DNA from 2 places in the Streptomyces sp. NPDC047315 genome. Region 2 is predicted to be linked to the other one. Evidence: riboswitches for the same ligand, from Rfam matches in the RefSeq annotation. Region 2 holds a riboswitch; the other holds the start of a gene.
The links. Region 2 has a riboswitch for S-adenosylmethionine ahead of thrC (threonine synthase). Riboswitches for the same ligand answer to the same signal wherever they lie in the genome.
Positions count from the first base shown of each region.

Region 1 (15,786 bases), on a different contig from region 2:
GGCAAGCAGCTCATCAACATGAACACCAACGAGCCGCTGCGTCCCGAGGACATCACGGTCGGCTCGCTGGTCTTCGCCAGCCCCGAGGGCCTCGACCCGCACGCGCACGACTGGCAGATCCAGATGGGCAAGGCCGCGCTGATGCTCGTCCGGATCAAGCCGGAGGACATCAAGGACAAGCGCGAGCTGGACTGGTCGCACGAGGGCATCGTGGCCTTCTCCAAGGTCTGCACCCACGTCGGCTGCCCGATCAGCCTCTACGAGCAGCAGACGCACCACGTGCTGTGCCCGTGTCACCAATCCACCTTCGACCTCTCCGACGGCGCCCGGGTCATCTTCGGCCCCGCGGGACACCCGCTTCCGCAGCTGCGGATCGGTGTCAACGCCGAGGGCAACCTCGAAGCGCTGGGCGACTTCGAAGAGCCCGTCGGTGCGTCCTTCTGGGAGCGCGGATGAGTACTACGACCGAGAACAAGCAGTCCGCGGAGCAGCGGAAGGCACCCGCGGGCGAGCGGGTCGCCGACTGGGCGGACGGCCGGCTGGGGATCTACTCCCTCGCCAAGGCCAACATGCGCAAGATCTTCCCGGACCACTGGTCCTTCATGCTCGGTGAGATCTGCCTCTACAGCTTCATCATCATCATCCTCACGGGTGTGTACCTGACGCTGTTCTTCAACCCCTCGATGAACGAGGTCGTCTACAACGGCAGCTACGTGCCCATGCAGGGCATCAAGGTGTCGGAGGCGTTCGCCTCGACGATGGACATCAGCTTCGACGTCCGCGGCGGTCTGCTGATCCGGCAGATCCACCACTGGGCCGCGCTGATCTTCGTCGCGGCGATGATGGTGCACATGATGCGCGTCTTCTTCACGGGCGCGTTCCGCAAGCCGCGCGAGGTCAACTGGCTGTTCGGCTTCCTGCTGCTCGTCCTGGGCATGTTCACCGGCTTCACCGGCTACTCCCTCCCGGACGACCTGATCTCCGGCACCGGTGTCCGCTTCATGCAGGGCGCGATCCTGTCCGTGCCGATCGTCGGCACGTACATCTCGATGTTCCTGTTCGGCGGCGAGTTCCCCGGCCACGACTTCGTGCCGCGGTTCTACTCGATCCACATCCTGCTGCTGCCCGGCATCATGATGGCGCTGCTGGTGGGCCACCTGATCCTCGTCGTTTACCACAAGCACACGCAGTACGCGGGTCCCGGCCGCACCAACAAGAACGTCGTCGGCATGCCGCTGCTGCCGGTCTACATGGCCAAGGCCGGAGGCTTCTTCTTCCTGGTCTTCGGCGTCATCGCGGTGGTCGCGGCGATCGCGACGCTCAACCCGGTCTGGTCGGTCGGTCCCTACCGCGTCGACCAGGTCTCCACGGGTGCGCAACCAGACTGGTACATGGGCTTCGCCGAGGGTCTGATCCGAGTGATGCCTGGCTGGGAGATCAACGCGTGGGGCCACACCCTGGCCCTGGGCGTCTTCATCCCGTTGGCGATCTTCCCGCTGGTGCTGGGCGCGATCGCGGTCTACCCGTTCATCGAGTCCTGGGTCACCGGCGACAAGCGCGAGCACCACATCCTGGACCGCCCGCGCAACGCCCCGACCCGCACCGCCTTCGGCGTCGCCTGGCTGTTCGCGTACTTCATCATGCTGGTGGGCGGTGGCAACGACATCTTCGCCACCCACTTCCACCTGTCGATCAACTCGATCACCTGGTTCGTCCGGATCTTCTTCTTCGTCGGTCCGGTGCTGGCCTTCATCATCACCAAGCGCATCTGCCTGGGCCTGCAGCGCCGGGACCGCGAGAAGGTGCTGCACGGACGCGAGTCCGGCATCATCAAGCGGCTGCCGCACGGTGAGTTCATCGAGGTCCACGAGCCGCTCAGCCAGGCGGACCTGCACACCCTCACCGCGCACGAGCAGCACCAGCCGCTCGAAGTCGGCCCCGAGGTCGACGAGAACGGCGTGCGCCGCAAGATCTCGCGGACGCAGAAGCTGCGCGCGAAGCTCAGCAAGGGCTACTACGGCGAGGGGAACCAGATCCCCAAGGCGACGCGCGAGGAGTACGAGGAGATCGCCGCGGCCCACGGTCACGGGCACGGCGAGCACGAGGAGGTCACCAGCGGCAAGCACTGACCGCTGAACCACCGTCGCCACGGTGAGAGCCCCGTCCACTGCCTGGACGGGGCTCTTCGCCGTTCCCGGGCCTGGATAGGCTGGATGGCGTACCTTCCCTTTCGTACCGCGATCGTTTTCGCATCGATCCCCTTTCCCCTTCGTCTGGACCCCAGGAGCGGACCATGAACGTTGTGACCCCGGCAGGCGGCGACAGCGTGGCGGCCCACTCCTGGCCGACCGTGCTGAACTCGCTGCTGAACAACGACGACCAGGGCGCGGACGCGACGGCCTGGGCGATGGACCGGATCCTCAGCGGCGAGGCGTCCGACGCGCAGATCGCGGGCTTCGCGGTCGCGCTGCGGGCGAAGGGGGAGACCGTGGAGGAGATCTCCGGTCTCGTGTCGACGATGTACGAGCACGCCAACCTCATCGAGGTGCCCGGGCCCAGCGTGGACATCGTCGGCACCGGCGGCGACGGCGCGAAGACGGTGAACATCTCCACCATGGCGTCGATCGTGGTCGCCGGCACCGGCGCGAAGGTCGTCAAGCACGGCAACCGCGCCGCGTCCAGCGCCTCCGGCGCCTCCGACGTGCTGGAGAAGCTCGGGGTGAACCTGGAGCTGTCCCCGCAGCGGGTGGCCGAGGTCGCCGAGGAGGCGGGCATCACGTTCTGCTTCGCGATCAAGTTCCACCCGGCGCTGCGGCACGTGGCGGTGGCCCGCCGTGAGCTGGGAATCCGTACGATCTTCAACTTCTTGGGTCCGCTGACGAACCCGGCGCGGGTGAAGGCGCAGGCCACCGGGGTGGCCGATGCGCGGATGGCGCCGATCATGGCGGGGGTGCTCGCCCGGCGCGGCTCGTCGGCGCTGGTCTTCCGCGGGGACGACGGGCTGGACGAGCTGACGACGACGTCCACGTCCCGGGTGTGGATCGTGCGGGACGGCACGGTCCGCGAGGAGCACTTCGACCCGCGGGACGTGGGCATCGACGTGGTGCCGGTGTCGGAGCTGCGGGGCGCTGACGCGTCGTACAACGCGGAGGTGGCGCACCGCGTGCTGTCGGGCGAGCGCGGCCCGGTGCGGGACGCGGTGCTGCTGAACGCGGCGGCGGCGCTGGTGGCGCTGGAGCCGGGGGAGGCGTCGCTGCGGGAGCAGATCGCGGCGGGTATGGAGCGGGCGGCGGAGGCGGTGGACTCGGGCGCGGCGTCCGCCACCCTCGCGCGCTGGGTCCGCGCCACGAACGCGTCCTAGCGCACGCGCTCGCCTTGCGCCTTGGCGCCCTTGCGCCGTGCCGGCTGCGCTGTGATGGCGTCTGCGGCCCATCTGTGGCTTGTCGCGCAGTTCCGCCCCCCATGCTCAGAGGGTACGGGGGGTACCCCCAGCGCCCCTGATCGTGCTCGGCCCGCAGGTGACTGACGGGCTGAGCGAAACAGGGGCGCGGGGAACTGCGCGACAAGCCCACGACGGCATGTAGACGCCATGAACACCCGTGCGCAACGGCGCTGACGCGGCGTTTCTCGGTGCGGCTCGGTGGGGGCCGGCCATGCCGGTCGCGCGCGGCAGTGTGTCCGGGATGCGGACGTGGTTGCGTGGGGGCGGGGCGTCGCATACGGTTTGCGCAGGTCATGAGTGACAGCGACTACGGCCCCGGCCCGCTGTCCGGCAACCCTCCGTCCGTGGCGGGGTGCCCCGGGTGAAGACCAGGTCGTGGGCAGCGAGGTCCGCGGCAAGCGCGGACCCCTGCGAACCCTGGGGTCCTGGTCCTCAAGGGAGCAGCCTCGTGAGCAAGCGAATGCGATAGGGCCTCGTAGCCCCTTCTTCATCACCCCTCCGCCGCACCGCGCCGTCAGCGCCCAGCGCCCAGCACGCACGCGCGTTCCCGCGGAGTCCGTCCTGAAGTCTTTCCATTCCGCTGTGCCCCACCGGGAGATTCCGCCATGTCCGCATGCCCGAACACCGCCGCCACCGCCATCGCCACCGACCGCGTCATCCTCCCCGTTCTCGGCCGGGACGTCACCGTGCCGCTGGTGACCGGCGGGGAGGTCACGTACGCGGCGCTGGACTACGCGGCGAGCGCCCCCGCGCTCCAGCGGGTGTGGGACGACGTCGCCGCGTACGCCCCGTACTACGGCAGCGTCCACCGCGGGGCCGGCTACCTCTCCCAGCTCTCCACCGACCTCTTCGAGAACAGCCGGCGCACCGTCGCCGAGTTCCTGGACTGCCGCGAGGGCGACCAGGTCGTGTTCACCCGCTCCACCACCGACTCGCTCAACCTCCTCGCCGCCGTGCTGCCCGCCGACTGCGAGGTGTTCGTCTTCGAGACGGAGCACCACGCCTCCCTGCTGCCCTGGCAGGAGGCGCGGGTGACGTACCTGAACGCGCCGCGCACCCCGCAGCAGGCGGTCAGCACCCTGGAGCGCGCGCTCGCCGACCGCGACCCGTACGGGCCGGCGCTGGTCTGCGTGACCGGTGCGTCGAACGTGACCGGTGAGCTGTGGCCGGTGAAGGAGCTCGCCGCCGCGGCCCACGCGCACGGCGCCCGCATCGTGCTGGACGCGGCCCAACTCGCCCCGCACCACCCGGTGTCCGTGCGCGAGCTGGACGTCGACTGGGTCGCCTTCTCGGGCCACAAGCTGTACGCCCCGTTCGGCTCCGGGGTGCTCGCGGGCCGCGCGGACTGGCTCCAGGAGGCGGAGCCGTACCTCGCCGGCGGCGGCGCCTCGCGCAAGGTCGCCCGCCGCGCGGACGGCGGCGTGGACGTCGAGTGGCACACCACCGCCGCCCGGCACGAGGCCGGCTCGCCGAACGTCATCGGGGTGTACGCGATCGCCGCCGCGTGCCGCGCGCTCACCGAAGCCGGCTTCGACTCCCTCGTCGCCCGGGAACAGGAGTTGGTGGCGCGGGTGCGCGCGGGGCTCGCCGAGGTGCCGCAGGTGAAGGTGTTGTCCCTGTTCGGCGACGACGCGCCCCGGGTCGGCGTGATCTCCTTCGTCGTCGAGGGGTGGAACAGCTCCCACTTCGCCGCCGCGCTCTCCGCCGAGTACGGCATCGGGGTCCGCGACGGACTGTTCTGCGCCCACCCCCTGGTGCGCACCCTGCTCGGCAGCGACCCCGAGGAGCCGGGCGAGTGCGGCGCCCCCGAGGCCGAGCCGGGCGAGCGGTCGCTGAACGCGATCCGGGTCAGCTTCGGCGCCGGTACGCCCGACGAGCACCTGGAGCGCTTCGTACGGGCCGTCCGGGAGCTGGTCACCGACGGCGCCCGGTGGAACTACCGCACCGAGGACGGCCGTTGCGTCCCCGACCCGACCGCGGGCCCCGCAGCCGCGCCGACCGGCTGACGCTCCGGCAGCCGCGTACCGAGCAGCACCATCCGCAGCGCCCGCTCGGTCGCGTCCGCCAGGAACTCCCCGCCGCGCCCCAGCGCTTCGCTCAGCGAGACGGGCGCGGGCAGGATCGAGCTGTACGCGTCCACGCCCGCCGACCGCACCTGGTGCGCGCCCTCCCCGATCGTGCCGGCGAGGGCGAGCACGGGGCGGCCGTACCGCTTGGCCCGCCGGGCGACCTCGGCGGGCACCTTGCCGCGCGGGGTCTGGTGGTCCAGCGCGCCCTCCGCGGTGAGCACCAGGTCCGCCCGGGCCAGCCGGGCGTCCAGGTCGAGCTGGTCGAGCAGGACCTCGAACCGGGGCAGCAGATGGGCGCCGAGGGCGGCGAGCCCCGCGCCGAGCCCGCCGGACGCGCCCGTGCCGGGGCCGCCGTACAGGTCGCCGCGGACCTTCAGGTCGCGGGTGAGGACGTCCGCCCAGTGCTCCAGGGCGGCGGAGAGCTCTTCGACCTGCTCAGGGGTGGCGCCCTTCTGCGGGCCGAAGACCCGGGCCACCCCGCGCTCCCCGCACAGCACGTTGAACGGGTTGCAGGCGACGCGGATGTCGGTACGGCCCAGCCTGGGGTCCAGCCCGCTGGTGTCGATGCGGTCCAGCTCCAGCAGGTGCCGGCCGCCGTGCGGCAGTTCCCGGCCGTCCGCGTCCAACAGCCGGGCGCCGAGCGCCTGGAGCGCACCGGCGCCGCCGTCCGACGTCCCGGAGTCGCCGCAGCCGACGAGGATCTCGCGGGCGCCGGAGTCCAGGGCGGAGCGGATCAGCTGCCCGACGCCGTACGTCGTGGTGACGCCCGGGTCGCGCAGGTCCCGCGGGACCAGCGAGAGGCCCGCGACCGCCGCCATCTCCACCACGGCCGTGTACTTGTCGAGCATGGCGAAGTGGGTGAGGACGGGGGCGCCGGTGGGGCCGGTGGCGGTCAGGGCGACCAGCCGGCCGCCGGAGGCGGCGGCCAGCGCGCGGGCCGTGCCCTCTCCGCCGTCGACCAGCGGGATCAGGTCGATCTCGGCGTCCGGGACCACCCGCAGCACCCCCGAAGCGATGGCCTCGGCGGCGGACTGGGCGGACAGGGACTCCTTGAAGCCGCTGGGTGCGATGGCGAAACGGGTCAGCATCGTGTGAACTCCCGGTACGAGTGAGGGTGAGGAGAAGTCGGAGGCGTCGGGCGTCAGGGGGTGAGGGGCACGCCGAGCAGCGGCCAGACGGCGACGGCGAACAGCAGCACCAGCGCGGCGGTCAGCGGCGCCAGGACGGCGGACATCTTCAGCAGGTCCCGCGGGGTGTAGGTGGGGACGTCCGGTATGTCGGCGAAGAGGGTGACCGGCTTCGCGGAGGCGGGCAGCGTGTGGCAGAACCCGGCCGCGGCGGTGGACGCGAGCGCGGCGGCGACCGGATTGACCCCGGCTCCCACCGCGGCGGCCACCACCAGCGGCACCAGCACGGAGGAGCGCGCCGAGCGGGACTGCAGGACCAGGTGGGCGAGCGTGGACACCACCACCACGACGGTGAGGAACGCCCAGGCGGGCAGGTCCAACGGCACCCCGCCGACCAGCCACTTCGCCGCCCCGGAGTCGGCGAGGGCCAGGCCCATCGCCATCGTCGCGGCCATGAAGAGCAGCAGCGACCACGGCACGGTCTTCAGCGCGTCCTTGAGGTTCACGGTGCCCAGTGCGGGGGAGGCGGCGACGACGGCCCCTATCAGCGCCACCACGGCCGGCGGCACCTGGTGCAGCGGCTCGCTGCACCACAGCACGACGACGGTGGCCAGCAGCAGCGCGCAGCGCGCCTCCGCCTGCGACCACGGCCCGGTGACGGGGTGCTCGGTGTGCTCCTGGATGTGTTCGGCGGTGATGTGCACCGCGCCCTTGCGGTCGGCCCGCTTCGTGGTGGTGAACAGCACCACCTCGGCCGCCAGATGGGACGACACCACCGCGAGCGGCAGTCCGAGCAGCAGCCACTCGGCGAAGCCGATGCGCTCGCCCGCGGACTCCCACAGCACGGAGACCGTGATCAGGTGGGCGCCCGCGCCGATCAGGGTGGCCACCGCCGACAGCAGGATCACCGTGGGGAAGAGCAGCGCCAGCATGACCACGAGCCGCTTGCGGTCGGCGAGCGCCTTCGCCAGCGCTATGAAGACCGGCAGCGCGAGCGCGGCCCGTCCGGAGGTCGCCGGCACCGCGAAGGCGGTGACCACCAGCGCGGCGGTCGTCAGATGGACGAGCTGCCGCACGTTGCGGGCACCGGTGACCAAGAACGCCGCCGCCCGGCCGGCGAGCCCGGTCCTGGTGACCGCGGCGGCCAGCACGAACGCGCAGATCAGCAGCCAGACGGTGTCGTCGCCGAGGGTCCCGAAGAGGGTGTCGCTGCTGATCACCCCGGTCGCGGTGAGCGCCAGCCCCGCGCCGAGCGCGATGTAGGTGTCGTCGATCGGCGTGCCGATCCAGGCGCAGGTCGCGAAGGCGAAGACGGCCAGGGTGATCCTGGCGTCACCGCTGAGGCCGGGGAAGTTGCCGGGCACCACGAGCAGCGCGCAGATGCTGAGCGCCACGCAGAGGGTCACGGCTTGTCGCAGGTTCAGTGTCACGTCATAGAGGGTTCACGGGCGCGGTGAGCACTTCATGAGCCGATGATGAAAGGAACTTCACCAAAGGCGACGCGGCGGTGTGACGATTGCGCCGTACGGGGGAGCGGAACATGAAGAAGCCGTACAGCCCCTGAGTGCCGTACGGCTTCGTCTTCGTCGCGGTGCGCCCGGGCTCACTCGGGCAGGCGGTACCCCATGCCCCGGACCGTCTCGACCCGGTCGGGCCCCAGCTTCTTGCGCAGCGCCCGCACGTACACGTCCACGATGTTCGACCCGGGGTCGAAGTCGTACCCCCACACGTGGGACAGGATCTGCTCGCGCGACAGCACTTGTCCGGGGTGGCGCAGGAACAGCTCCAGGAGGACGAACTCGCGCGCCGTCAGGTCCACGGTGCGCTCCCCCGAACGAGCGCGCCTGGTCCGCAGGTCGAGCGTCAACTCGCCGTTGCGCAGCACCGTGACCTCCGGCGCGCGGGCGGCGGTGCGCAGTCGCAGCCGCACCCGGGCCAGCAGCTCCTCGAAGCGGAACGGCTTGGTCATCCAGTCGTCCGCGCCGCCCTCCAGGCCGGCCACCGTGTCCCGTACGGAGTCCCGGGCGGTCAGCACGATCACCGGCACCGAGACCTGGGCCTCGCGCAGTTGGCGCAGCACCGTGAAGCCGTCCTTGCCGGGCAGCCCGATGTCCAGGATCACCAGGTCGAACCCGCCGGTCACCGCGTAGTCGAAGGCGGCGTCGCCGTCGTGGACGACGGAGGTGGTGAAGCCGTTGGCGCGCAGGCCCTTCTCCACGAAGGCGGCGATGCGCTCCTCGTCCTCGACGATGAGTATCCGGTTCACGACGTCGCTTCCTTCTGCAGTACGAGGACGAAGGTGGCGCCGCCGCCGTCCGTGGGGCGCAGCTCCACGCGTCCACCGTGCCCTTCGGCGATGGCCTTCACAATGGCGAGTCCGAGCCCCGCACCGGTCGCCCGCGAGCCGCGCCGCGAGGTGCCCCGCCGGAACCGTTCGAAGATCACTTCGGAGTCCTTGGGCTGGACGCCGGGGCCGCTGTCGGCGACGAACAGCTCGATCGTGCCGTCTCCGTCGCGCGATCCTATGCCGATGCGCTGCCCGGGGACGGTGTGCTGGACGGCGTTCTGCGCCAGTTGGACCATCGCCTGGGTGATGCGCTGGGGGTCGAGCAGGACCTCGGCGTCCACGGCCTGGTCCAGGTGCCAGTCGCGCTCGCCGAGCGCCCGGGCCTTCACGAAGACGTCCGCGGTCAGCTCGCCGAGCTGCACCGGTTCGGGCGAGACGAAGTCGGGCCGCTCCGCCTTGGCGAGCAGGAGCAGGTCCTCGACGATCCGGCTCATCCGGTCCAGCTCCTCCATCACGATCCGGACCGTCTGTTCGCGCTCGACGGGGTCGTCGCCCATCAGCTCCAGATGGCCCCGCACGATCGTGATCGGGGTGCGCAGCTCGTGGCCGGCGTCGTCGACGAACTCCCGCTGGGCGGCGAAGGCCCGCTCCAGGCGGTCGAGCATCCCGTTGAAGGTCTGGGCGAGTGCGGCGATGTCGTCCCGGCCCTGCACCGGGATGCGCTGGGTCAGGTCCTGCTCGGTGAGTTGCGCCGCGGTGGTGCGCACCAGGCGTACGGGGCGCAGGATGCGGCCGGCGACGACCCAGCCGATGCCGGTGGTCATCAGCAGCGCCACGCCGGAGATCCCGAGCAGCATGTGGAAGACGTCGGTGGCCTTGGACTGTTCGGCGGCGGGGTGGATGGCGACCACGAAGGCGGCCGGCAGCTGTCCCCCGGCGCCCTCGATGGGCACCTTGGCCCAGCGGATCTCGCCCTCGGGGCGGTTGAGCGTGCCCATCGAGTCCCCGGAGTGGAATATCGCCGTCATCGCGGCCTCGTCCTTGACCAGGGGGTGGGGCACCCGCTGGTCCCGGGACTGCTGCTTGACGGCGAAGCCGCGGCCGGGGTCCTGGACCAGGCCGATCAGCTCCTCGTCGGGGTCGGGGTACTGCCGGGCCAGGAACACCCGCAGCAGCGGGTTGGGGTCGGTGAACTTGCGTCCGTTGTCGGGGTCGACGCCCTGGCGGACGAAGTTGGCGAACTCGTTCGTCTCCTGGACCAACAGCCCGTTGATCCGGTGGTCCGCGTCGCGCAGCAGCACCGAGCGGGTGGCCAGCGCGACCGCGGCCAGGGCCACCGTCATCACGATCAGCAGCCACAGCAGGATGCGCGCCCGTGCGGAGACGATCTGGAGCCGTGCGGTGACCCAACGGCGTACTGGATCAGCCGTCGTCACCGTAGTCGTCGCCCCCCGGGCCGTCGTCGTCCCCGCCGTTGCCGTTGCCCGGGTTCGTGTTGTTGTTGCCGCCCGAGCCGTTGCCGCCGGAACCGGTGCCGTTGCCGCCGGAGCCGGTGCCCGTGCCGCCGGAACCGTTGCCGGAGCCGTTGGAGGGGGCGTCGTCGTCGCCCGCCGGGTTCTCGCTCACCGGCGGTGCGACGGTCTCGTCGCCGGGGGTCGTCGCGGGCGCGCTGGGCGCCTGTGAGGGGGTGCCGGGCGAGCCCGACGGCGTACCGGTCTCCAGGCGCACCTTCGGCGGAACCTTGTTCGAGTCTGGGTTGTCGGTGAGGGCATAGCTGGTCACCGCGATCCCGAGGGGGATCGCGACGACGGCGGCAAGGGCCGCGATGCGATGGGAGAAGACCATGGTGTCGATGGTGGGAGCCGGACCGGCGCAAGCGGATGAGGACAAGATGAGGATTTCTTCATCCGACTGTCGCGGGTGGGACCCGGTGCTAGGGGAGTGGTGCGGGGGAGTGCGGTGCCGGGGAGCGGGTGCGGGGCGTGGGGCTGCGGGGCTGCGGCGCAGCGGTCAGGAGTCGAGGCCGATGGCGAAGGCGGCCTCCAGGTCGTGCTGGGAGTACGTGCGGAAGGCGACGTGCGTGTCGGTGCCGACCACGCCCTCGACCTTGCTGATCCGGCCGGGGATCACGTCCGCCAGGTTCTCGTGCCGGGCGACCCGGACCATGGCGATCAGGTCGTAGGTGCCGGTGACGGAGAAGACCTCGCTCACCCCGTCCAGCGCTGCGATGGCGTCCGCGATCTCGGGGATGCGGTCCACGCTGGTCTTGATGAGCACGATCGCGGTGATCACGGCTGGTTTTCTCCCTCGGTCGCCGCTGCTGGGACCTTCACTGTAGCCGGCCGTCGAAAGCGGCCCCAGGCGTAGAGGAACCCCGCTCCGAACCCCACCAGATGGGCCAGGTAGGCCACCCCGGGGCCGCCCTCGCCCGCCCCCGACGCGGCCAGCCACTGGAGCACGAACCAGAAGACCAGCACGACCCAGGCGGGGAAGCGCAGCGGAAGGAAGAAGAGGAACGGGAAGAGACTGGTGACCCGGGCCCTGGGGAAGAGGAAGAGGAAGGCCCCGAGCACCCCTGAGATCGCCCCGGAGGCGCCCACCAGGGTCTGCTCGGACTCCGCGTTCGCGGCGGCGTAGGCCACCAGCGCCGCATAGCCCGTGCCGAGGTAGAAGAGGGTGTACTCGAACCGCCCCAAGTGCTCTTCGGTCATGGCGCCGAAGACGTGCAGGAAGAGCATGTTGCCGAGGAGGTGGAGCCAGTTGCCGTGGACGAAGAGCGCCGTGAGCGGGGTGACGAGGGCGTCGGCGGCGCCGCCGGTGAGGTGCGCCGGGATCACCCCCCACTGCTCGAAGTAGCGGCTCTGGGCGGCGAGCAGTGCGTCCCCGCTCCCGTAGGAGGGGTTGAGTCCCGACACCGGGCTGACGAGGAAGACCGCGCAGCACAGGGCGATCACGCCGGAGGTCACGGCGGGGCCGGTGGTGCCGCCCCGGACCGCACCGCGCAGCGCCCGGCCCACCGCCGACGGCACCGACTGCCAAAGGGTCACGGGACAGATCATGACGGAACGGTCCATGGTGGTACAGGGTGCCTCGCCGTGCCCCGGGAGCCCCGTGAGGCCATAGAGTTACGAGCAGTACACCCGCAGTTCGAAGGCGCACCGCGGCGACCGCGCGTGGCGGGCGGCTCCAAGCCGCCACCGAGGTCGAGGAAGTCGACGGCGCTCAGGGCGTCGGCGCACGTGGAAGCGTGTCGACACGTGCTGGCGAAGGCCAAGAGACGCCCAAGAGAAGCCCATGAACGTCAAGGAACGTCAAAGAAATGAGGACGGACGGAACGATGACGACGGTTCCCTCTCCCACGGCTGACACCCGCTGGCGCTGCACCCTCTGCGGAAACCTGACCCGCTTCGACGTGACCCGCTCGTCGAAGGTGGTGGAGTACGTCCATCTGGACCTCGCGGGGCAGCCCACGGTCGAGGAGCGCGAGGTGGTGAGTGAGACCATCGAGTCGGTGCGCTGCCGCTGGTGCAACGCCGTGGATCAGATCGAACTGGTGGACAGGCCGGGCGCGACCTCCTGAGGGGCCGCGCCCGGATCGGTGACGGGCGAACGGGTAATGGGGTGACGGATCGTGGAGCAGCCTGAGGGCGGCGCCGAACCGGCCGGTGCGGCCGACGACGCCGCGGAGGCGCTCGAAAGGCCGTTGCCGGAAGGCGTGCGGCGCAGGGTCGTGACCCTGGTCGCGGACGTCTTCGGCGGGCTGACCGTTGCGGAACTCCCGGCCCAGCTGCGGCAGTACGCCCGTTTCACCCCCTCCCGGCGCGCCAAGCTCGCGGGCAACGCGATGGCGGCGACGCTGGAGAGCGACCCGGTGTTCCGCCAGCGGGTGGGCGAGCGGATCGCACAGCTCCAGCCGGAGCTGTGCGCCGCGCTCACCGCGGGTTCGCCGCCCGCCGCCGCCGATCCCCTGGACGTGGCGGCGGCGGCCTACGTGCTGCGGCCCACCGGATGGGTGAAGCTGGTGGCCACCGCGGGCGAAGAGGCCCAGCGGGCGGACGCCGAGCGCGCCGACGAGGCCGGGCGGCGCGAGCAGGACCGGCTGCGCGCCGAGCTGTCCGAGGCGCGCGCCCTCACCAAGAGCGAGACCGAGCGGCTTCGCACGGAGCTGGAGACGGCCCGCAAGGAAGCGGAATCGCTTCGCCGCAAGCTGCGCAGCGCCGAGAGCGACGTCAAGCGCGGTGAGGCCGCACTGCGCCGGGCCGCCGCCGAGATCGACTCCGTACGGGCCGACGCCGCGGCCCAGGTGTCCGCGGCCGAGAGTGAGACCCGACGGCTCAAGGCGCGGCTGGGGGAGGCGGAGGCGGCGGTCGAGGCCGGGCGCCGCGCCGCCCGCGAGGGCCGCTCCATCGAGGACATGCGGCTGCGGCTGCTGTTGGACACGGTCCTGGACGCGGCCCAGGGGCTGCGGCGCGAGTTGGCGCTGCCGCCCGTCTCCGTGCACCCCGCCGACACGGTGGACGCCGTCGAGCCGGGGCGGATGACGCCCAAGGACGTTGCCGCCCGCGCGCTGTCGGAGACCGACCCGGCGCTCCTGGACCAACTGCTGTCGCTGCCCCAGGTCCATCTGGTCGTGGACGGCTACAACGTCACCAAGACCGGCTATCCCACGATGCCGCTGGAGAAGCAGCGGCTGCGGCTGCTCGGCGGGCTCTCCGTGCTCGCCGCCCAGACCGGCGCGGAGGTCACCTGCGTCTTCGACGGCGCCGAGTTGGCCGCGCCCGTGCTGCTCGCCCCGCCGCGCGGGGTGCGGGTGCTCTTCTCCAAACCGGGGGTGACCGCGGACGAGTTGATCCGCCAGCTCGTCCGGGCCGAGCCGCCGGGGCGGCCCGTGGTGGTCGCGTCCACCGATCGCGAGGTCGCCGACGGGGTCGCCAGGGCCGGTGCCCGTCCGGTTGCCTCCCTTCTGCTCCTGAAGCGGCTTTCCCGCACCTGATGCACTGTTGGGCGGCTTTGCTGGCTGGTGTCAGCGTATGACCGCTTTGTTGCCCCGTGGGTCGGGACGTACGGTCAAGTACCCATGACACAGTGTGTGATCAGAGTAAAGAATGCTCGGGTGACGGGATTTTTTTCGCCGGAAGATTTGAAGTGATCACAAGCGGGTCACTAGGGTCAGGCGTCGAACCTTCGCGCGGTTGATCGCCCACCCGGGGTGACAGCGAAGGACCGCCGTCCGTGCGTACAGCGAAGTCCGGGGGAGCTGGCACCGCGGAGCCGGGGGGCGTTGTCTCTCCCCACGCCGGCAGGCGGCCTTGAGGAAGAAGGAGCCCGCCTCCGTGGCGTCCCACCGTCGAGCCAAGCAGCCGGGCCGTACCCGCGTCACCGTCCTCACCGCGACCGCAGCCGCCGCGGTCGCCCTGACCTCGCAGGGCGCCAACGCCGCCCCGCAGCCCGGCAAGAACGAGGTGAAGGCGAAGGTCGACAAGTTGTACGCGGAGGCCGAGAAGGCCACCGAGAAGTACAACGGCGCCAAGGAGGAGCAGACCAAGCTCCAGAAGCAGGTCGACGGCCTCCAGGACAAGGTCGCCCGCGGCCAGGAGGAACTGAACACCCTGCGCAACAACCTCGGCACGGTCGCCAGCGCCCAGTACCGCTCCGGCGGCCTGGACCCCTCCCTCCAGCTCTTCCTCTCCGCCGACCCGGACACCTACCTCGACAAGGCGTCCGCGCTCGACCAGCTCGGCAGCAAGCACAGCGACTCGATCGACGAGATCCAGTCCAAGCAGCGGGCCCTCGCGCAGCAGCGCAAGGAGGCCCAGACCAAGCTGACCGAACTCGCCGAGGCACGTACCGAACTCGGTGCCCAAAAGCGCCAGGTGCAGGGCAAGCTGAACGAGGCGCAGAAGCTGCTCAACTCGCTGACCGCCAAGGAGCGCGAGGCCCTGAAGGAGGAGGAGACCCGCGCCAACCGCGCCGGTACCACCGCCCGCCCGGACCTCGACAAGCCGGGCAAGCCCGACAAGGCCACCAAGCCCGCCTCCAGCCGCGCAGCCGCCGCGTACGCCGCCGGCGTGAGCAAGATCGGCAAGCCGTACGTGTGGGGCGCGACGGGCCCCAACTCCTTCGACTGCTCCGGCTTCACCTCCTGGTCCTTCGCCCAGGCGGACGTCCAGATCCCGCGCACCTCCCAGGCCCAGGCCAACGCCGGCCAGCGGATCTACTCGCAGAGCCAGCTCAAACAGGGCGACCTGGTCTTCTTCTACGACGACCTGCACCACGTCGGCTTCTACGCGGGCAACGGCCAGATCCTGCACTCGCCGCGCACCGGCGCCGTCGTGCGGTACGAGTCCATCAACAACATGCCGTTCAAGTTCGGCGTTCGCATATAGCTCCACCGAGGGCCGCGCGCAAGGCCCGTTCGGGCGCCGCGCCCGAACGGGCGATTTCCCCGCCGCACCGCAGCCCCGCGTTCGGCCGGTGACCTGTGCACTCCCCGTCCACCCCACCGCGCCCCGGCCGGCGGGTCGTTGGTCGGCGGGCAGCCGCCGGCTACTGTCTGCCGCGCACCACTGTCGTACGCAGAAGGAGCGCGGCCCGTGGCGTCCCATCGACGGCCCCCGCAACCCGGCCCCGCCCACGGCGCCCGGGTCACCGTCCTGTCCGCCGCAGCCGCGACGGCCGCCGCGCTCGGCGCCGCGCCCGCGACCGCCGAGCCGCACTCCTCCCCGGAGGCCACCCGCGCCGGCGTGGACCGGCTGTTCGAGGAGGCCGAGCGGGCCACCGAGCGCTTCAACGAGGCCGGCGAACGGGCCGGCGGGCTGCGCACCCGGGTGACCGCCGCGCAGGACGCCGTCGCCCGCGGCC
Region 1 covers NZ_JBEYTZ010000027.1:86,178-101,963, reverse strand. The annotation lists gene ABZ842_RS28210 (Rieske 2Fe-2S domain-containing protein) at 1-456, shown strand, start outside; gene ABZ842_RS28205 (cytochrome bc complex cytochrome b subunit) at 453-2,129, shown strand; gene trpD (anthranilate phosphoribosyltransferase) at 2,294-3,361, shown strand; SAM riboswitch class IV at 3,732-3,849, shown strand; gene ABZ842_RS28195 (aminotransferase class V-fold PLP-dependent enzyme) at 4,048-5,448, shown strand; gene ABZ842_RS28190 (glycerate kinase) at 5,379-6,599, opposite strand; gene ABZ842_RS28185 (SLC13 family permease) at 6,653-8,068, opposite strand; gene ABZ842_RS28180 (response regulator transcription factor) at 8,242-8,904, opposite strand; gene ABZ842_RS28175 (ATP-binding protein) at 8,901-10,361, opposite strand; gene ABZ842_RS28170 (small secreted hydrophilic protein) at 10,348-10,770, opposite strand; gene ABZ842_RS28165 (Lrp/AsnC ligand binding domain-containing protein) at 10,936-11,217, opposite strand; gene ABZ842_RS28160 (rhomboid family intramembrane serine protease) at 11,214-11,984, opposite strand; gene ABZ842_RS28155 (hypothetical protein) at 12,263-12,505, shown strand; gene ABZ842_RS28150 (NYN domain-containing protein) at 12,557-13,918, shown strand; gene ABZ842_RS28145 (NlpC/P60 family protein) at 14,259-15,311, shown strand; gene ABZ842_RS28140 (NlpC/P60 family protein) at 15,519-15,786, shown strand, end outside.
Region 1: linked by a shared signal. The riboswitch ahead of ABZ842_RS28195 (aminotransferase class V-fold PLP-dependent enzyme) and the one ahead of thrC (threonine synthase) in region 2 are both predicted to bind S-adenosylmethionine.

Region 2 (15,786 bases):
CCCACGCCACCCGACCGGGCCCGGTCACGGCGATCGGCCCGTGCCGGTACTCCATCGCCGGATACGCCTCCGTCCACGCCCCGGCCGCCTCCCGCATCTTCAGCGCCGCCTCCAGCGCGAGGCCGTAGGTCCAGCCCCGCCCGAGGAACGTCCACTGCTCCGCCGCGAGCACCGCCTCCGGTAGCGGCTCGGTCAGCGCCAGCTCGGCGTCCACGGCGGCGTCGGCGACCGACTTCAGGCCCGGCACGACGTCGGGCCCGGCCCCGAGCCCCGCGCGCAGGAACGCCAGCGCGGTCGTCGCGAACCGGGTCTGCACCACGGACTCCTCGTCCGCCCAGTCGAGCACGGCCACCGCGTCCGCCGCGGCCATCACCGGGGTCTTCGGGTCCGCGGTCAGCGCCAGCGTCGCGACGCCGCGCCCCTTCAGCGCATCGAGCAGCTCCAGCACCTCCGTCGTGGTGCCGGACCGGGTGATCGCGACGACCCGGTCGTACGAGCGGCCGAGCGGGAACTCGGAGGAGGCGAACGCGTCCGTCTCGCCCTGCCCCGCGGCCTCCCGCAGCGCGGCGTACGCGATGGCCATGAACCAGGACGTGCCGCAGCCGGTCACGGCCACTCGCTCGCCGGGCCGCGGCAGCCCGTCGAAGTCGGCGGCGGCCTCCGCCGCCCGGCGCCAGGAGGCCGGCTGGGTCGCTATCTCGGTGGCGGTGCGGGACGGACGGGACGTACGGGACATGCGTCGGGCTCCTCGCGCGTGTGGACCACTTCGTACCGGGACGTGCTTAGCAGGCGGCCGACCGCCCCGGCAACGGTGGCTGCGGCGGGCCCGCGCCCACGAGCCCGCCCCGGCCACCAGAAATCGTCGGAAGTCGACGGAAGTCGACGGAAGTCGTTGGAGTCGTATGAAGTCGCAGGAAGTCGTGGGAACTCAAGGGAAGACAGGGGGAGCTCGCGGAAGTCGGGTGAAGTCGGCTGATCTCGTGGGAAGTGTGGGGAAGTCGCGGAGGCCCGGAAAGCTGATCGAGAGAAATCGAAAGAAGTTGCAGAAGTGAGACCCAGTGGCGTAGACCTCTGCATCCCCATGGTGAAAAATCGCTCGTCGATCCGGGCGGTGTCAGGCGTCTCGGGGGTTCGGGGGTTCGGCGACCCCGGGAGCTTTCGGGGTTCCGGAGGACGGCGGCCAGGTCGCAAGCGCGCGACGCGCCCACCGGGCGCCGCAGGCCCGCGCGCCACGCATACGGCTCAGCCGCCCGACCCGGCCGCTCCCGGGGGCGGCTCGCCGGTGACCAAGTGGGGAACCGCTGTGCAACGGCACCTCTTCGGACTGACCGCCACCCTCGTCGCCCTGTCCCTGGCGACGGCGCTCACGGGCTGCTCGTCGGACGAACCGTCCGACGTCACCCTCCAGCTCGTCGCCGCCGACTACGACGTCGACGGCGGCCAGAGCAGCAAGGAGTACTGGAACGGGCTCGTCTCGGCCTTCGAGGCCGAGAACCCGAAGATCAAGGTCGAGGTGCGCATCGAGCCCTGGACCGACGTGGACCGCACGGTCCGGGAGTTGGTGGAGGCGGGGAAGGCGCCGGACGTGGCGCAGGTCGGCGCGTACGCGGACTACGCGGCCGACGACAAGCTGTACCCCGCGGACGACGTGCTCTCGCTGACCACCCAGGCGAACTTCCTCCCCCCGCTGCGGGACGCCGGCGAGCAGCGCCGCGTCCAGTACGGCATGCCCTTCGTGGCCTCCACCCGGCTCCTGTTCTACAACAAGAAGCTGTTCGAACAGGCCGGCGTCGAGCGGCCCCCGCGGACCTGGGAGGAGCTGCGGGCCGCGGCGAAGCAGCTCAAGGACGACACGGACGTGAAGTACCCCTATGCGCTGCCGCTCGGCCCCGAGGAGGCGCAGGCCGAGACGATGCTGTGGATGCTCGGCGGCGACGACGGCGGCTCGGGGTACACCCAGACGGGCGGGACGTACGCCATCAACTCCGAGGCGCACGTCGAGACCTTCTCCTGGCTGAAGTCCAACCTGGTGGAGCCCGGTCTGACCGGGCCGGTCGCGCCCGGGAAGCTGAACCGCAAGGACGCGTTCGCGGCGTTCGCCAAGGGCGACGTGGGGATGCTGAACGGTCATCCGTCCCTGATCAAGACCGCGGAGGCGGCCGGGATCGAACTGGGGATGGTGGCGGTGCCGGGCCGCGTGGGCAAGCCCAAGACCACCATGGGCGTCGCCGACTGGATCATGGGCTTCAAGCAGAACGGCAACCGCGCCGAGATCCGCACCTTCCTCGACTTCGTCTTCGACGACGCGAACGTCCTCGCCTTCGCCGGGCAGAACAACCTGCTGCCGGTGACGACCACGGCGAGCCACGCGATGTCGGAGGACCCGAAGTACGCCAAGCTGAGCGGCTTCCTGGCGGAGCTGCCGAACTCGGTGCTGCCGCCCGTCAACAAGACGTCGTGGGCGTCCGTCAGCACCACCGTCAAGCAGACGATCGGGCAGGCCGTCACACCGGAGGGCAACCCGGAACAGGTGCTGGACGCGATAGCCCACGAGGCGTCGAAGGCGGAAGCGAAGGAAGAGGAGTAGGCCGGGCGCTGGTCCGCATCGGCAAAGTCCCGCGCGGTCCCGTGCAGCAGTGCCGCGCCTTGGCTGGCGCGCTTGCGCCGTGAGTGGCTTGGCGATCGTGGCGACCTCGGCCCGGTGGGGGTTGTTCGCGCAGTTCCTCCCCCCGTGCCCGCAGGGCACGGGGGACCCCCAGCGCCCCAAACCCCCTGCCCCCAGCCCGCAGACAAGTGACGGGGGCAGCGAAACAGGGGCGCGGGGAACTGCGCGACAAGCCCACCACCGGCCAGTGGAGACCAACGCTCCCGCAGGGAAGCGGCGGCTACGTCCAAAGGCGCAGAGGCGCGTGCGGGACTTTGCGGACAAGACCCAGGGTCCGTCGGGGCGCGGGCGCGGGCACGGGGCTACGGGCCGCGGCGTTATGTTGGACCGTATGACCGAGGCCGAGGAACCCGCTGCCGAGGGCCCCGGGCCCACCGGGCGCCCCGCCGCGCCGCGGCGCCGCGGCGCCCTGACCGATCGCGACCGCGCAGTCCTCGCGGTGGAGGCCCGTTCCTGGCCCGGCCCCGGCGCCAAGGAACGAGCCGTCCGCGAGGAGCTGGGCATGTCGCCGGTCCGTTACTACCAGCTCGTCAACGCGCTGCTCGACGACGAGCTGGCGCTGGCGCACGACCCGGTGACCGTCAACCGCCTCCGCCGGGTCAGAGACGAGAAACGCGCGCGCCGATAGGGTCGACGCCATGGGCAGCTCTCCGTACTCCCCGGACGCGTCACACACCCCCGAACCCGCCGAGCGCGGCCCCGGCGGTTCACCCGGCGCCAGCCCCGATCCCAGCCCCGGCCCTGGCCCCGGCGTCGCGCTGACGGAGCCTTCGACGCCCGCCGGCCGCGACGGGCTCGCCGCGCTGCTGGCCCGCCCCGAGAAGGCCGTCGTCGCCCTTGACTTCGACGGCACGCTCGCCGAGATCGTCGCCGACCCCGAGCAGGCCCGCGCCCACCCCGGCACGGTGCCCGCGCTCACCCGGCTCGCGCCCAAGGTGGGGCACGTCGCCGTCATCACCGGCCGCCCCGCCGGGGTGGCCGTGCGCTACGGGGGCTTCGCCGGCGTCGACGCCCTCGCCCACCTCGTCGTACTCGGCCACTACGGCTCCGAGCGCTGGGACGCGGTCACCAGCACGGTCCACGCCCCCGCCCCGCACCCGGGCGTCAGCGCCGTACGCGCCGAACTCCCCGGCTACCTCGACCGCTTCGGCGCCTGGCAGGGCACCTGGATCGAGGAGAAGGGGCAGGCCGTCGCCGTCCACACGCGCCGCGCCACCGACCCGCAGGCCGCCTTCGACTCCCTGCGCGAGCCCCTCGCCACCCTCGCCGCCCGCCACGGCCTGGTCCTGGAACCGGGCCGGATGGTCCTGGAACTGCGCCCGCCCGGCATGGACAAGGGCGTTGCCCTGGCCGAGTACGTACGGGAGGTCGGCGCCGAGTCCGTCCTGTACGCCGGTGACGACCTGGGCGACCTGCCCGCGTACGCCGCGGTCGAGAAGCTGCGCTCGGACGGATTGGCGGGCCTGCTGGTGTGCAGCGGCAGCACGGAGGTCACGGAACTCGCCGACCGCGCCGACCTCCTGCTCCCCGGCCCGGCGGCGGTCGTCGCCTTCCTCTCCGCCCTCGCCGAAGCGCTCTAGGACCTCAGGTCCTGTGCGCAATGTCCCGCTGCCTCGGCAGGCGCAGTAGCGCCGTACCCCGGCAGGCAGTGACGGCGGCTACGTCCCGCGGCGCAAGGGTGCGTGGCTCACGCTTGGGTCAGTGCCTCCAACTGGTCCAGGAACCACCGCCGCGGCGGAAGCGCCGTCGCCGCGGTGGCGAGGCGCTCCGTGCGCTCCGTGCGCTCCGCGTCCGGCAGTGACAGCGCCTCGTGGAGCGCCTCCGCGGTGCCCGTGATGTCGTACGGATTGACCGTCACCGCGTCCGCGCCCAGCTCCTCGTACGCCCCCGCCTCCCGCGACAGCACCAGCGCGCAGCCCTCGTCCGAGACGACGGGGATCTCCTTGGCGACCAGGTTCATCCCGTCGCGGATGGGGTTGACGAGGGCGACGTCCGCGAGCCGGTACGCGGCCAGGGAGCGGGCGAAGTCGTCCTTCACGTGCAGCACGACCGGCGTCCAGCCCGCCGTCCTGAACTCGTCGTTGACCGCGTCGGCGACGCGCTGCACCTCGGCCGTGTAGTCCCGGTAGACGGCGAGGTCCTGGCGGGAGGGGTAGGCGAAGGCGACGTGCACCACGCGCTCGCGCCACTCGGGGCGGGTCGCCAGCAGGTGCCGGAAGGCCAGCAGGCCGCGCACGATGTTCTTCGACAGCTCCGTGCGGTCCACCCGGACGATCGTCCGGCGGTCCGGTCCGCCGATCTGCTCGCGCAGCGCGACCATGCGCTCCGCGACGTCCGGCCGGTGCGCCCGCTCGCGCAGGAAGTCCGCGTCGGCCCCGAGGCCGTGCACCCCGATCCGGGTGTCCTTCAGCGCGTCGGGGCCCAGCACCTCCGTACAGCACGCGGTGAACGCGTCCGCCCAGCGGTGGGTCAGGAAGCACGTGCGGTCGGCGCCGAGGAGGCCGCGCAACAGCTGTTCGGCGATGTCGTCGGGCAGCAGGCGGAAGTAGTCCACCGGGGCCCAGGGGGTGTGCGAGAAGTGCCCGATGCGCAGGTCGGGCCGGCGCTCCCGGAGCATCCCCGGCACCAGCGCGAGGTGATAGTCCTGCACGAGCACCGCGGCGCCCTCGGCGGCCCGCTCGGCGAGCGCGTCGGCGAAGGCGCGGTTGTACTCCTCGTAGGAGCGCCACTGGCGGCGGAACTCCTCGTCGAACACGGGCTCCAGCGGCGTCTGGTACAGCATGTGGTGGACGAACCACAGCACTGAGTTCGCGATGCCGTTGTACGCGTCGGAATGCACGGCGGGGGAGATGTCGAGCATCAGGACCCCCTCCTCGCCGACCCCGCGCCGCACCGCCTCGCGGTCGCCGTCGCCGAGGGCGGAGCAGACCCAGAGGGAGTCCTCGCGCGCGCCGATCGCGGACAGCCCGGAGACCACCCCGCCGCCGCCGCGCTTGGCGTCCAGGCCGCCGTCGTCGCGCACGGCGTACGACACGGGCCCGCGGTTGGACGCGACCAGGGTCCGGGCGCTGGACGGGTTGGCGGAAGGTTCGGCAGCCATGTGGCAGAACTTAGCCCGCAGCCCCGGTCGGCAAACGCACATACGGTCGAGTGGCGTCTTGTCGCCGGTGGGGTTTCAGCCGGGTGCCCTCCCTGCGGCGGGGCGCGCTCCGGGCCGGGTGCCACCCCTGCGGCGGGGCGGACTCCGGCCGGGTGCTCAGCTTCGGCGGGCCGGCCCCGGGCCCGGGCTACCCCTTCGGCGGGGTGCGTCGGGCCCGGGTCGCCGCGAAGGCCACCGCGCACGCCGCGGCCAGCGCCACCGCCAGTCCGCCCAGCAGCCACAGCCGCGCTCCGGAGAGCGCGGGCGGCGGCGCGGCGCCGGCGACGGCGGCCACGACGAGGACCAGCAGGGCCAGCAGCCCGGTGAGTCGCAGGGCCCGTCGATGTCGGAGCGGTCGGGGCAGCGCGGGCCCCCGCCGCCGGGGTGTCAGCCGTGAGGTCAGCTGCGGTGTCACACGTTGCTCAGTCGCATACACATATAGGATTTTCAGCTATATATCGGCCACTATGCCGCACGACGCGCCGCGTACTCGGCGATCTCCCGCATCGGTGGACGCTCCTCCGTGTCCACGGGGTGCGTCCGGGGTACGAAGCCGTCCTCGCCCCGCTCGAACTGCGTCAGCGCGGGCCGCACCAAGTGTCCGCGGGACAGCCGGAGTTGCGCGGTGCGATAGATCGCCGCCGCCATCCGGCCCAGCGCCTGCCCGTCCTGGTGGCGGTGCTTGCGGGTGCCCACGTCGACCTGCGCGAGGGCGTCGAGCCCCACCGTGTGCAGCGCGTCGACGAGCAGGCCCAGCTCCACTCCGTAACCGACGGGGAAGGGGAGCCGCTCCAGCAGCGAGCGCCTGGCCGCGTACTCGCCGCCCAGCGGCTGGACGAAGCCGGCGAGCTGCGGCCAGTGCAGATTGAGCAGCGGACGCGCCACCAGCTCCGTGACACGACCGCCCTGACCTGCTGTTTCGCCCAACGGTCGGTCGTACATCGCCTTCACGAACTGCACCTGCGGATCGGTCAGCAGCGGGCCGACGATCCCGGAGACGAAGTCCGCGGAGAAGTCCCGCAGATCGGCGTCCACGAAGCAGACGACGTCACCGCGCGTGACCATCAGGGAGCGCCACAGCACCTCGCCCTTGCCCGGCAGGGCGGGGATCCGCGGCAGGATCTCGTCCCGGTGGACCACCCGCGCACCCGCCGCCGCGGCCACCTCGCCCGTACGGTCCGTGGACCCGGAGTCCACCACCACCAACTCGTCGACGAGCGGCACCCGCTCCATCAGCTCCCGGCGGATCACGGCGACGATCTCGCCGACGGTGGCCTCCTCGTCGAGGGCGGGCAGCACCACGCTGACCGTCGTCCCCCGCTTGGCCGCGAGCAGGGCGCCCAGCGGACGGTCCGCCGCCGACCAGGAACGTGTCGCCAGCCACCGCTCCACCTCATCGAGCACGTGCCCCCAACTCCTCCGTCCGTGCGGTCCGCCGCCCAGCCCTCCGGCGCCCGCTGTGACCCATCTCGCGGTTCGGACGACTATCTCAACCGCCCGGACCTTCGGTTACAGTCTTGAACAACGCGGATGGCCATCGCATGTCGGGGTCCCCGCGCCGAACGGCCCCACCGTTGAACGTTCCGATCGCCTCGTTCGATCTGTTCGACCCCGCCGTTCACAATCGAATACCGCTCATCCAGAGGGGCAGAGGGATACGGCCCGTTGAAGCCCCGGCAACCCTCCAGCCGGTCTCCGTCGTGCGGCGCACCATCAGCGCCGCAGCGTCGCGAGGCTCCCGGCTTGGGAAGGTGCCAAATCCGTCTCATGGCGAAACGCGCCATGAGGAAGATGAGGAGAAAGGGCCTCGCCTCCATGGCTGTGCAGACCGCCGCAAGCACCGCAACCACCCCCGACCTCGGCCCCGCCGCAGCGCTCTCCTGTCGCGAGTGCGGCGAGCGCTTCCCGCTCGGCCCGATCTTCGCCTGTGCCGCCTGCTTCGGCCCGCTGGAGATCGCGTACGACCTGCCCGCCGGCGACCCGGAGGAGCTGCGCAAGCGCATCGAGGCCGGCCCCGCCAACATCTGGCGCTACGCACCCCTGCTGCCCGTCCCCGCGGACGTCGCCGACAAGCCGAACGTGAACCCCGGCTTCACCAAGCTCGTCAAGGCCGACCGGCTCGCCGCCGAGCTCGGCGTCACCGGCGGGCTGTACGTCAAGGACGACTCCGGCAACCCGACGCACTCCTTCAAGGACCGCGTGGTCGCCATCGCCGTCGAGGCCGCCCGCGCCTTCGGCTTCACCACCCTCTCCTGCTCCTCCACCGGCAACCTCGCCGGCGCGGTGGGCGCCGCCGCGGCCCGCGCCGGGCTGCGCTCCTGCGTCTTCATCCCGTCCGACCTGGAGCAGGGCAAGGTCGTCATGGCCGCGGTCTACGGCGGCGACCTCGTCGGCATCGAGGGCACCTACGACGACGTGAACCGCTTCTGCTCCGAGCTGATCGGCGACCCGATCGGCGAGGGCTGGGGCTTCGTGAACGTCAACCTCCGCCCGTACTACGCCGAGGGCTCCAAGACCCTGGCGTACGAGATCTGCGAGCAGCTCGGCTGGCGCATCCCGGACCAGATCGTCGTCCCCGTCGCCTCCGGCTCCCAGCTCACCAAGATCGACAAGGGGCTCCAGGAGCTGATCAAGCTGGGCCTGGTCGAGGACCGCCCGTACCGGATCATCGCCGCGCAGGCCGAGGGCTGCTCCCCGGTGTCCGCCGCGTTCAAGGCGGGTCACGACGTCGTGCGGCCGGTCAAGCCCGACACCATCGTGAAGTCGCTCGCCATCGGCAACCCGGCCGACGGGCCCTACGTCCTGGACATCGCCCGGCGCACCGGGGGCGTGGTCGAGGACGTCACCGACGAGCAGGTCGTCGAGGCGATCAAGCTGCTCGCCCGCACGGAGGGGATCTTCGCGGAGACCGCGGGCGGCGTGACCGTCGGCGTCACGAAGAAGTTGCTGGAGTCGGGCGTCCTGGACCCGTCGCTCACCACCGTGGTCCTCAACACCGGCGACGGGCTCAAGACGCTGGACGCGGTCGCCGAGACCACCGGTCCGTCGGCGACGATCCGGCCGAGCCTGGACGCGTTCCGCGCCGCCGGCCTGGCTAGCTGACCCCAGGTCCCGGCAGCCCCGTCCCGGCAGCCCCTCCGTTCCCTACGACCGCCCCGTACCGCCCCGTACCGGCTTCGTACCGGCCCCGAAAGAGGCACCCATGAGCGTCAACGTCCGCATCCCGACCATCCTGCGCACCTACACCGGCGGTCAGGCCGAGGTGCCCGCCGAGGGCGCGACCCTCGCCGAGGTCATCGCCGACCTGGAGAAGAACCACACGGGGATCGCCGCCCGCGTCCTGGACGACCAGGGCAAGCTGCGCCGCTTCGTCAACGTGTACGTCAACGACGACGACGTCCGCTTCGAGCAGGGCCTGGAGACCGCGACGCCGGACGGCGCCGGCATCTCGATCATCCCCGCGGTCGCCGGCGGCTGAGCCCCGGGCTCCGGCCCGGCGCGGGTGATGCCGGCCGGCGCGGCCGGCATCACCCAGAGTCAGCCGCATTACCCGCCGCATTACCCTGAGTCAGCTGCATTGCCCCCTCCGTGAGACATCCGGAGGGGGCAATTCTGCATGGTTGAGCACGCTACAGTTGGGGAACGCCCCTTCGCCGACCGCTCTCGCCCACGTATCGAATTGCGCCCGGGCTCGATAAGAAGCAGCCAATGTGTGGCGTACTTGTGTCGCTTAAGTTCCTTTTGTCCGGCCTGGTTTGCCCCGGAATTGCGGTAATCCAACCTAATTACCCGATCGTAGGTTCCAGGAATTCTCGTCCGATTGACCTGTTGCAGAGGGCAGTTGGGCAGATACATTCAGCCGCGGTCGACGCGTTCCGGCGCACTCCAGTGAGCGGGTAGGGGTCTGACCCGGGTCCGCGAGGTGCGGTCCTGTGCAAGGGCCAGTAATAGGGGAGTTGGGCATGGCTCAGGGCACCGTCAAGTGGTTCAACGCGGAGAAGGGGTACGGCTTCATCGCGGTCGACGGTGGTGCGGACGTATTCGTCCACTACAGCGCGATCCAGATGGACGGCTACCGCACCCTGGAGGAGGGTCAGCGGGTCGAATTCGAGATCTCGCAGGGGCAGAAGGGCCCGCAGGCCGACATGGTGAAGATTTCGGCCTGAGTCCCGCTCCGGCGTACTCACGCACTTGAAGGGCCTCGCACCCCGGTTGGGGTGCGAGGCCCTTCTGTGTGCTGCCCGGCCCGCTTCTTGCGCGCACCCGGCCTGCGTTTGCCCGACCTGCCGGATCGTCCCCTGGGTGCCCCGTCGGGTATCCCGCGGTGTTCCTCGGCCGGCCCCGCGTCCCGCGCTCCTTCCAGCGCGGCCGGTTCCCTCCGTCGCGGGGGTCGGGGGAGGGTCGGACGCTTGCACTCTCGGGTGGCGAGTGCTAATCATTGGCGTTAGCACTCTCCGGGTGAGAGTGACAACGAAGGGCCGGGTCGGTGAGGCCCGCTCGCCGTGTGGCGCATGGAGCCACTGGTGCGGGCAGGCCGTCCGTCGCGGGCGCCAGCGCGGTCCGTAGAGCTTCCCACCCAGTCCGTGGAGGACACTTCACATGGCAAAGATCATCGCGTTCGACGAGGAGGCACGGCGCGGTCTCGAGCGCGGGATGAACCAGCTCGCTGACGCCGTCAAGGTCACCCTTGGCCCCAAGGGTCGCAACGTCGTCCTTGAGAAGAAGTGGGGCGCCCCCACGATCACCAACGATGGCGTGTCCATCGCCAAGGAGATCGAGCTCGAGGACCCGTACGAGAAGATCGGCGCCGAGCTGGTCAAGGAAGTCGCCAAGAAGACGGACGACGTCGCCGGCGACGGTACGACCACCGCCACGGTTCTGGCCCAGGCCCTGGTCCGCGAGGGGCTGCGCAACGTCGCGGCCGGCGCCAACCCGATGGCCCTCAAGCGCGGCATCGAGAAGGCCGTCGAGGCCGTCTCCGCCGCCCTGCTTGAGCAGGCCAAGGACGTGGAGACCAAGGAGCAGATCGCCTCCACCGCCTCCATCTCCGCCGCCGACACCCAGATCGGCGAGCTGATCGCCGAGGCCATGGACAAGGTCGGCAAGGAAGGCGTCATCACGGTCGAGGAGTCCCAGACCTTCGGTCTGGAGCTGGAGCTCACCGAGGGCATGCGCTTCGACAAGGGCTACATCTCGGCGTACTTCGCGACCGACATGGAGCGCATGGAGGCCGTCCTCGACGACCCCTACATCCTCGTCGTCAACTCCAAGATCTCCTCGGTCAAGGACCTGCTCCCGCTCCTGGAGAAGGTCATGCAGTCCGGCAAGGCGCTGCTGATCATCGCCGAGGACGTCGAGGCCGAGGCCCTGTCCACGCTGATCGTCAACAAGATCCGCGGCACCTTCAAGTCCGTCGCCGTCAAGGCTCCGGGCTTCGGCGACCGCCGCAAGGCGATGCTGAACGACATCGCCATCCTCACCGGCGGCACGGTCATCTCCGAGGAGGTCGGCCTCAAGCTGGAGAACGCGGGCCTCGACCTGCTCGGTCGCGCCCGCAAGGTCGTCATCACCAAGGACGAGACGACCATCGTCGACGGCGCCGGTGACAGCGACCAGGTCGCCGGTCGGGTCAACCAGATCCGCGCCGAGATCGAGAACTCCGACTCGGACTACGACCGCGAGAAGCTCCAGGAGCGCCTCGCGAAGCTGGCCGGCGGCGTGGCCGTCATCAAGGCCGGCGCCGCGACCGAGGTGGAGCTCAAGGAGCGCAAGCACCGCATCGAGGACGCCGTTCGCAACGCGAAGGCCGCAGTCGAGGAGGGCATCGTCGCCGGTGGTGGCGTTGCGCTGCTGCAGGCGTCCGCCGTCTTCGACAAGCTGGAGCTCGACGGCGACGAGGCCACCGGTGCCAACGCCGTCAAGCTGGCCCTGGAGGCCCCGCTCAAGCAGATCGCCGTCAACGGCGGTCTTGAGGGCGGCGTCGTGGTCGAGAAGGTGCGCAACCTGACCCCGGGTCACGGTCTGAACGCCGCGACCGGCGAGTACGTCGACATGATCGCCGAGGGCATCCTCGACCCGGCGAAGGTCACGCGTTCCGCGCTGCAGAACGCCGCGTCGATCGCCGCGCTGTTCCTGACCACCGAGGCCGTCATCGCCGACAAGCCGGAGAAGGCCGCTGCGGCTGCTCCGGGCGGCATGCCGGGCGGTGACATGGACTTCTGATCCCGGGGGAAGCATCTCCAGGATCGGCAGGGCCGGTTACGTACGAAGGGCGGCACCCCACTCCCAGGGGGTGCCGCCCTTCGGCGTGCCCGGCCTTTTCGCGTGCCTGGTCTTTCCGCCCGCTCGACGTTTCCGCGTGCTTGGCGTTTCCGTATCCCCTGGTCCTTCGCCCTCCCGGTGCTTCGCTTCCCGTCGCTTCGCTCACGGCCCTTTGATGACCCGGAGTCGGCCCCTGACGCGGACCCCGAGTCGAGCCCGAGTCGAGCCCTGAGGTCGGCCCTTATTCGCCCCTGAGTCGTATGAAATTGCAGGGGCGGTGGAGGGGGCGGCGAAGCGGCTGATAATCGACCCCTGAGGATGGCGGAATTCAACTGCGCCCGCAGAATGATCCGGAAGTCGGGGAGATAAGACCGCAGGCTTACTCGGCTACCGCTCGCCGGGTGATTCGCAAAGGGGTCCCGTCGGGCCAAGGTCGTAGGTGTCCAGATAGCCGAGCGGGAGGACCCTTCCGTGTTGGTACGACGCCTTGTTCCCGTGCTCGCGGCAGGTCTCGCGGCGAGTGCGCTCGCGGTCCTGACCCCCGCGGTAGCGGTGGCGGCACCGCAGTCACGCCCGCCGTCGCAGGCCGCTTCGCCGTCGGGCCTCGCGTGGCAGCGGTGCGGAGCTGACACCCCCGCGGACTTCGAGTGCACCACGGTCAAGGTGCCGTTGGACTACCGGGCGCCGGGCGGCAAGAAGATTGACGTCGCCGTCTCCCGGATCAGGACCGCGGACCCGGCCAAGCGGCGTGGCGTGCTGCTCTTCAATCCCGGTGGTCCCGGCGGCCCGGGCCTCGGCATGCCGCCGGAGTTCCGCGACGCCCTGCCGCGCTCCGTGCTGGACCGCTTCGACCTCGTCGGCTTCGACCCCCGGGGCGTGGGCGAGAGCACCCCGCTCGCCTGCGGGCTCTCCGACGAGGAGAAGCTGTGGCCGCGGCCTTACGTCCCGGGCGCCTTCGCGGTCGACGTGGCCCGCGCCCGTGGCACCGCGGACAAGTGCAGGGCTGAGCACGGCGCCGATCTGAAGCACTTCACGACGCGCAACACGGCGCGGGACATGGACGCGATCCGGGCCGCGCTCGGCGAGCCCAAGCTGTCGTACGTCGGCTACTCCTACGGCACGTATCTGGGCGCGGTGTACGCGCAGTTGTTCCCCCAGCGGGCGGACCGGATCGTGCTGGACAGCGCCGTCGATCCCGCGCTGGCCTGGCGCGAGACGTTCCGTCACTGGGGCCCCGACGCGGAGAAGGCGTTCGAGCGGTGGACGCGGTGGGCGGCCGGGCGTCATGCGCAGTACGGGCTCGGGGCGACGCCGCGTGCGGTCTCCAAGACGTTCTGGGACCTGGTCGCCCAGGCCGACCGGACCCCCGTCACCGTCGGCAGCCGCAAGGTGTCCGGCGTCGAGATACGCGACGAGATGCGTCCCTCCGTCTACGAGGTCCGGCACGCCAGCGAGTTGGTCGCGATGCTGAAGGAGGCGGCTGCCGGGAAGCCGGTGCCGGACGTGCCGGCGGATCCGCCCATGAGTGACAACGAAGCGTCCTTGCAGTTCGCGATCGTGTGCGGCGACGTTTCGTGGCCGAAGGACCCGCGGACCTACCGCAAGGACGCGCTGCGGGACGGCGCCCGCTTCCCGCTGTACGGGGACTTCGCCTCCCACATCAACCCGTGCGCGTTCTGGGACCGCCCGGCCGAGCGCGTCACCGTCGTGGACAACCGCGTCCCGGCCCTGATCGTGCAGAACGAGTGGGACTCGCAGACCCCGCTGGCGACGGCGCGGGGCATGCAACGGGCGATGAAGGGGGCGCGGATGGTCACGGTCGACGAGGGCGAGGGCCACGGCGTGTACCTCTTCGGCAGCGCCTGCGCCAGCGACGTGACGTCGGAGTACCTGGCCACGGGGCGGCTCCCGGCGAAGGACGTGACGTGCCGGGCCGAGCCGGGTGCCCGGCGCGCGGCTCCGGTGGACCTGCCGAAGGTGGGGGTGCTCATAGGCGCGGGCGCGGCTCGCTGAGCCGACCGTGCCCGCTGGACCGCGACCGTCGGGCCGTGACTGCCGGGCCGCGCCCAGCGGGCCGACCGCCCGGGCCGGCTACCCCCGGCCGGCTGGCCCTCTCAGGGCCCGGCTGGCTCCCCGGCCCGGCTGACCCTCGGCTGGATCGCTCCCTTGATCGCCGGGCCGGCGTGACTGACCGGCCCGGTCCCGGGGCGGCCGTACGATCCCCGTCCCTCGTACGGCCGTCCCACCCTCGACTGCCGGCCGCCCTCCTCCGGTTGGCCGGTGTCCCAGCGCGCCCCGGACCGACCGCCGGTGCGCGCCACGAGACGAACGGAAGGAACGACCTTCGTGCAAGCCAGAAGACTGGTCCCCGTGCTTGCGGTGGGCGTGCTCGCGCCGCTGGCCCCCGCGGTGGCCGTGGCCGCGCCCGTACCCCCGGCCGCATCCGCCGCGTTGGCCCCGGCCGGCGGTGCTCAGCAGCCGGTGTGGCAGCAGTGCGCCACCGACCCCGCGCCCGACTACCGGTGCGCCACGATCAAGGTGCCGTTGGACTACGGGGCGCCGGGCGGCAAGCAGATCGACGTCGCGATCTCCCGGTTGAGCGCAGCGGACCCGGCCAAGCGGCGCGGGGTGCTGCTGTTCAACCCCGGCGGCCCCGGTGGCAACGGCCTCGACATGCCCCTGATGATGCGGGAGTTGCTGCCGCAGTCCGTCAAGGACCGGTACGACCTGATCGGTTTCGATCCCCGCGGCGTCGGGCAGAGCGCCCCCGTGCGCTGTGGGCTGACCGATGAAGACCTTGATCTGGAACGCCCCTTCAAGGAGCGGACGTTCGCCCGGGACACCGCGCTCGCGCGCTCCTTCGCGGACAAGTGCCGGGCCAAGCACGGCGCCGACCTGAAGCACATCACCACCCGCAACACCGCGCGGGACATGGACGCGATCCGCACGGCGCTCGGCGAGAAGAAGATCAACTTCTTCGGCTACTCCTACGGCACGTATCTGGGCGCGGTCTACACCCAGCTGTTCCCGCACCGCGCCGACCGCTTCGTGCTGGACAGCGCGGTGGACCCCAAGCGGGCCTGGCGGGCGGACTTCCGGCTCTGGGCGCCGGAGACGGAGAAGGCGTTCGAGCGGTGGACGCGGTGGGCCGCCGGGCGCCATGCGCAGCACGGCCTGGGTTCGACGCCGCGTGCGGTCTCCAAGACGTTCTGGGACCTGGTCGCCCGGGCGAACCGCGCCCCCATCAAGGTCGGTACGACTCCCCTGGACGGCGACGACATCCGGGCCAGGATGCGCGCCGGCTTCTTCCAGCCGAGCGTGGCGACGGAGAGCGTGCAGATCCTGCGGGACGCCGTGGCCGGGAAGCCCACCCCGGAGCTGCCCGGCATGCAGTTGGACGAAGGGTTCGCCTCCGCGCTGTGGGCCGTGAGCTGCGGCGACGCCCCGTGGCCGAAGGACCCGCGGACGTACCGCAAGGACGCCCGGCGGGACGCCGCCCGCTTCCCGCTGTACGGGGACTTCGCCTCCCACATCAACCCGTGCGCGTTCTGGGACGACAACGTCGAGCCCGCCACCGTCGTGGACAACCGGGTCGGCGCGCTCATCGTGCACAACGAGTGGGACTCGCAGACCCCGCTGCCCGACGGTGTCGGACTGCGCGAGGACATGAAGGGGGCGCGGATGGTCTTCGTCGACGAGGGCGAGGGCCACGGGGTCTACG
Region 2 covers NZ_JBEYTZ010000010.1:154,871-170,656, forward strand. The annotation lists gene ABZ842_RS14290 (SIS domain-containing protein) at 1-736, opposite strand, end outside; gene ABZ842_RS14295 (extracellular solute-binding protein) at 1,304-2,587, shown strand; gene ABZ842_RS14300 (DUF3263 domain-containing protein) at 2,997-3,293, shown strand; gene otsB (trehalose-phosphatase) at 3,304-4,245, shown strand; gene ABZ842_RS14310 (trehalose-6-phosphate synthase) at 4,353-5,765, opposite strand; gene ABZ842_RS14315 (hypothetical protein) at 5,953-6,219, opposite strand; gene ABZ842_RS14320 (glucosyl-3-phosphoglycerate synthase) at 6,270-7,208, opposite strand; SAM riboswitch class I at 7,437-7,602, shown strand; gene thrC (threonine synthase) at 7,620-8,906, shown strand; gene ABZ842_RS14330 (MoaD/ThiS family protein) at 9,007-9,282, shown strand; gene ABZ842_RS14335 (cold-shock protein) at 9,767-9,970, shown strand; gene groL (chaperonin GroEL) at 10,404-12,026, shown strand; gene ABZ842_RS14345 (alpha/beta hydrolase) at 12,537-14,078, shown strand; gene ABZ842_RS14350 (alpha/beta fold hydrolase) at 14,412-15,786, shown strand, end outside.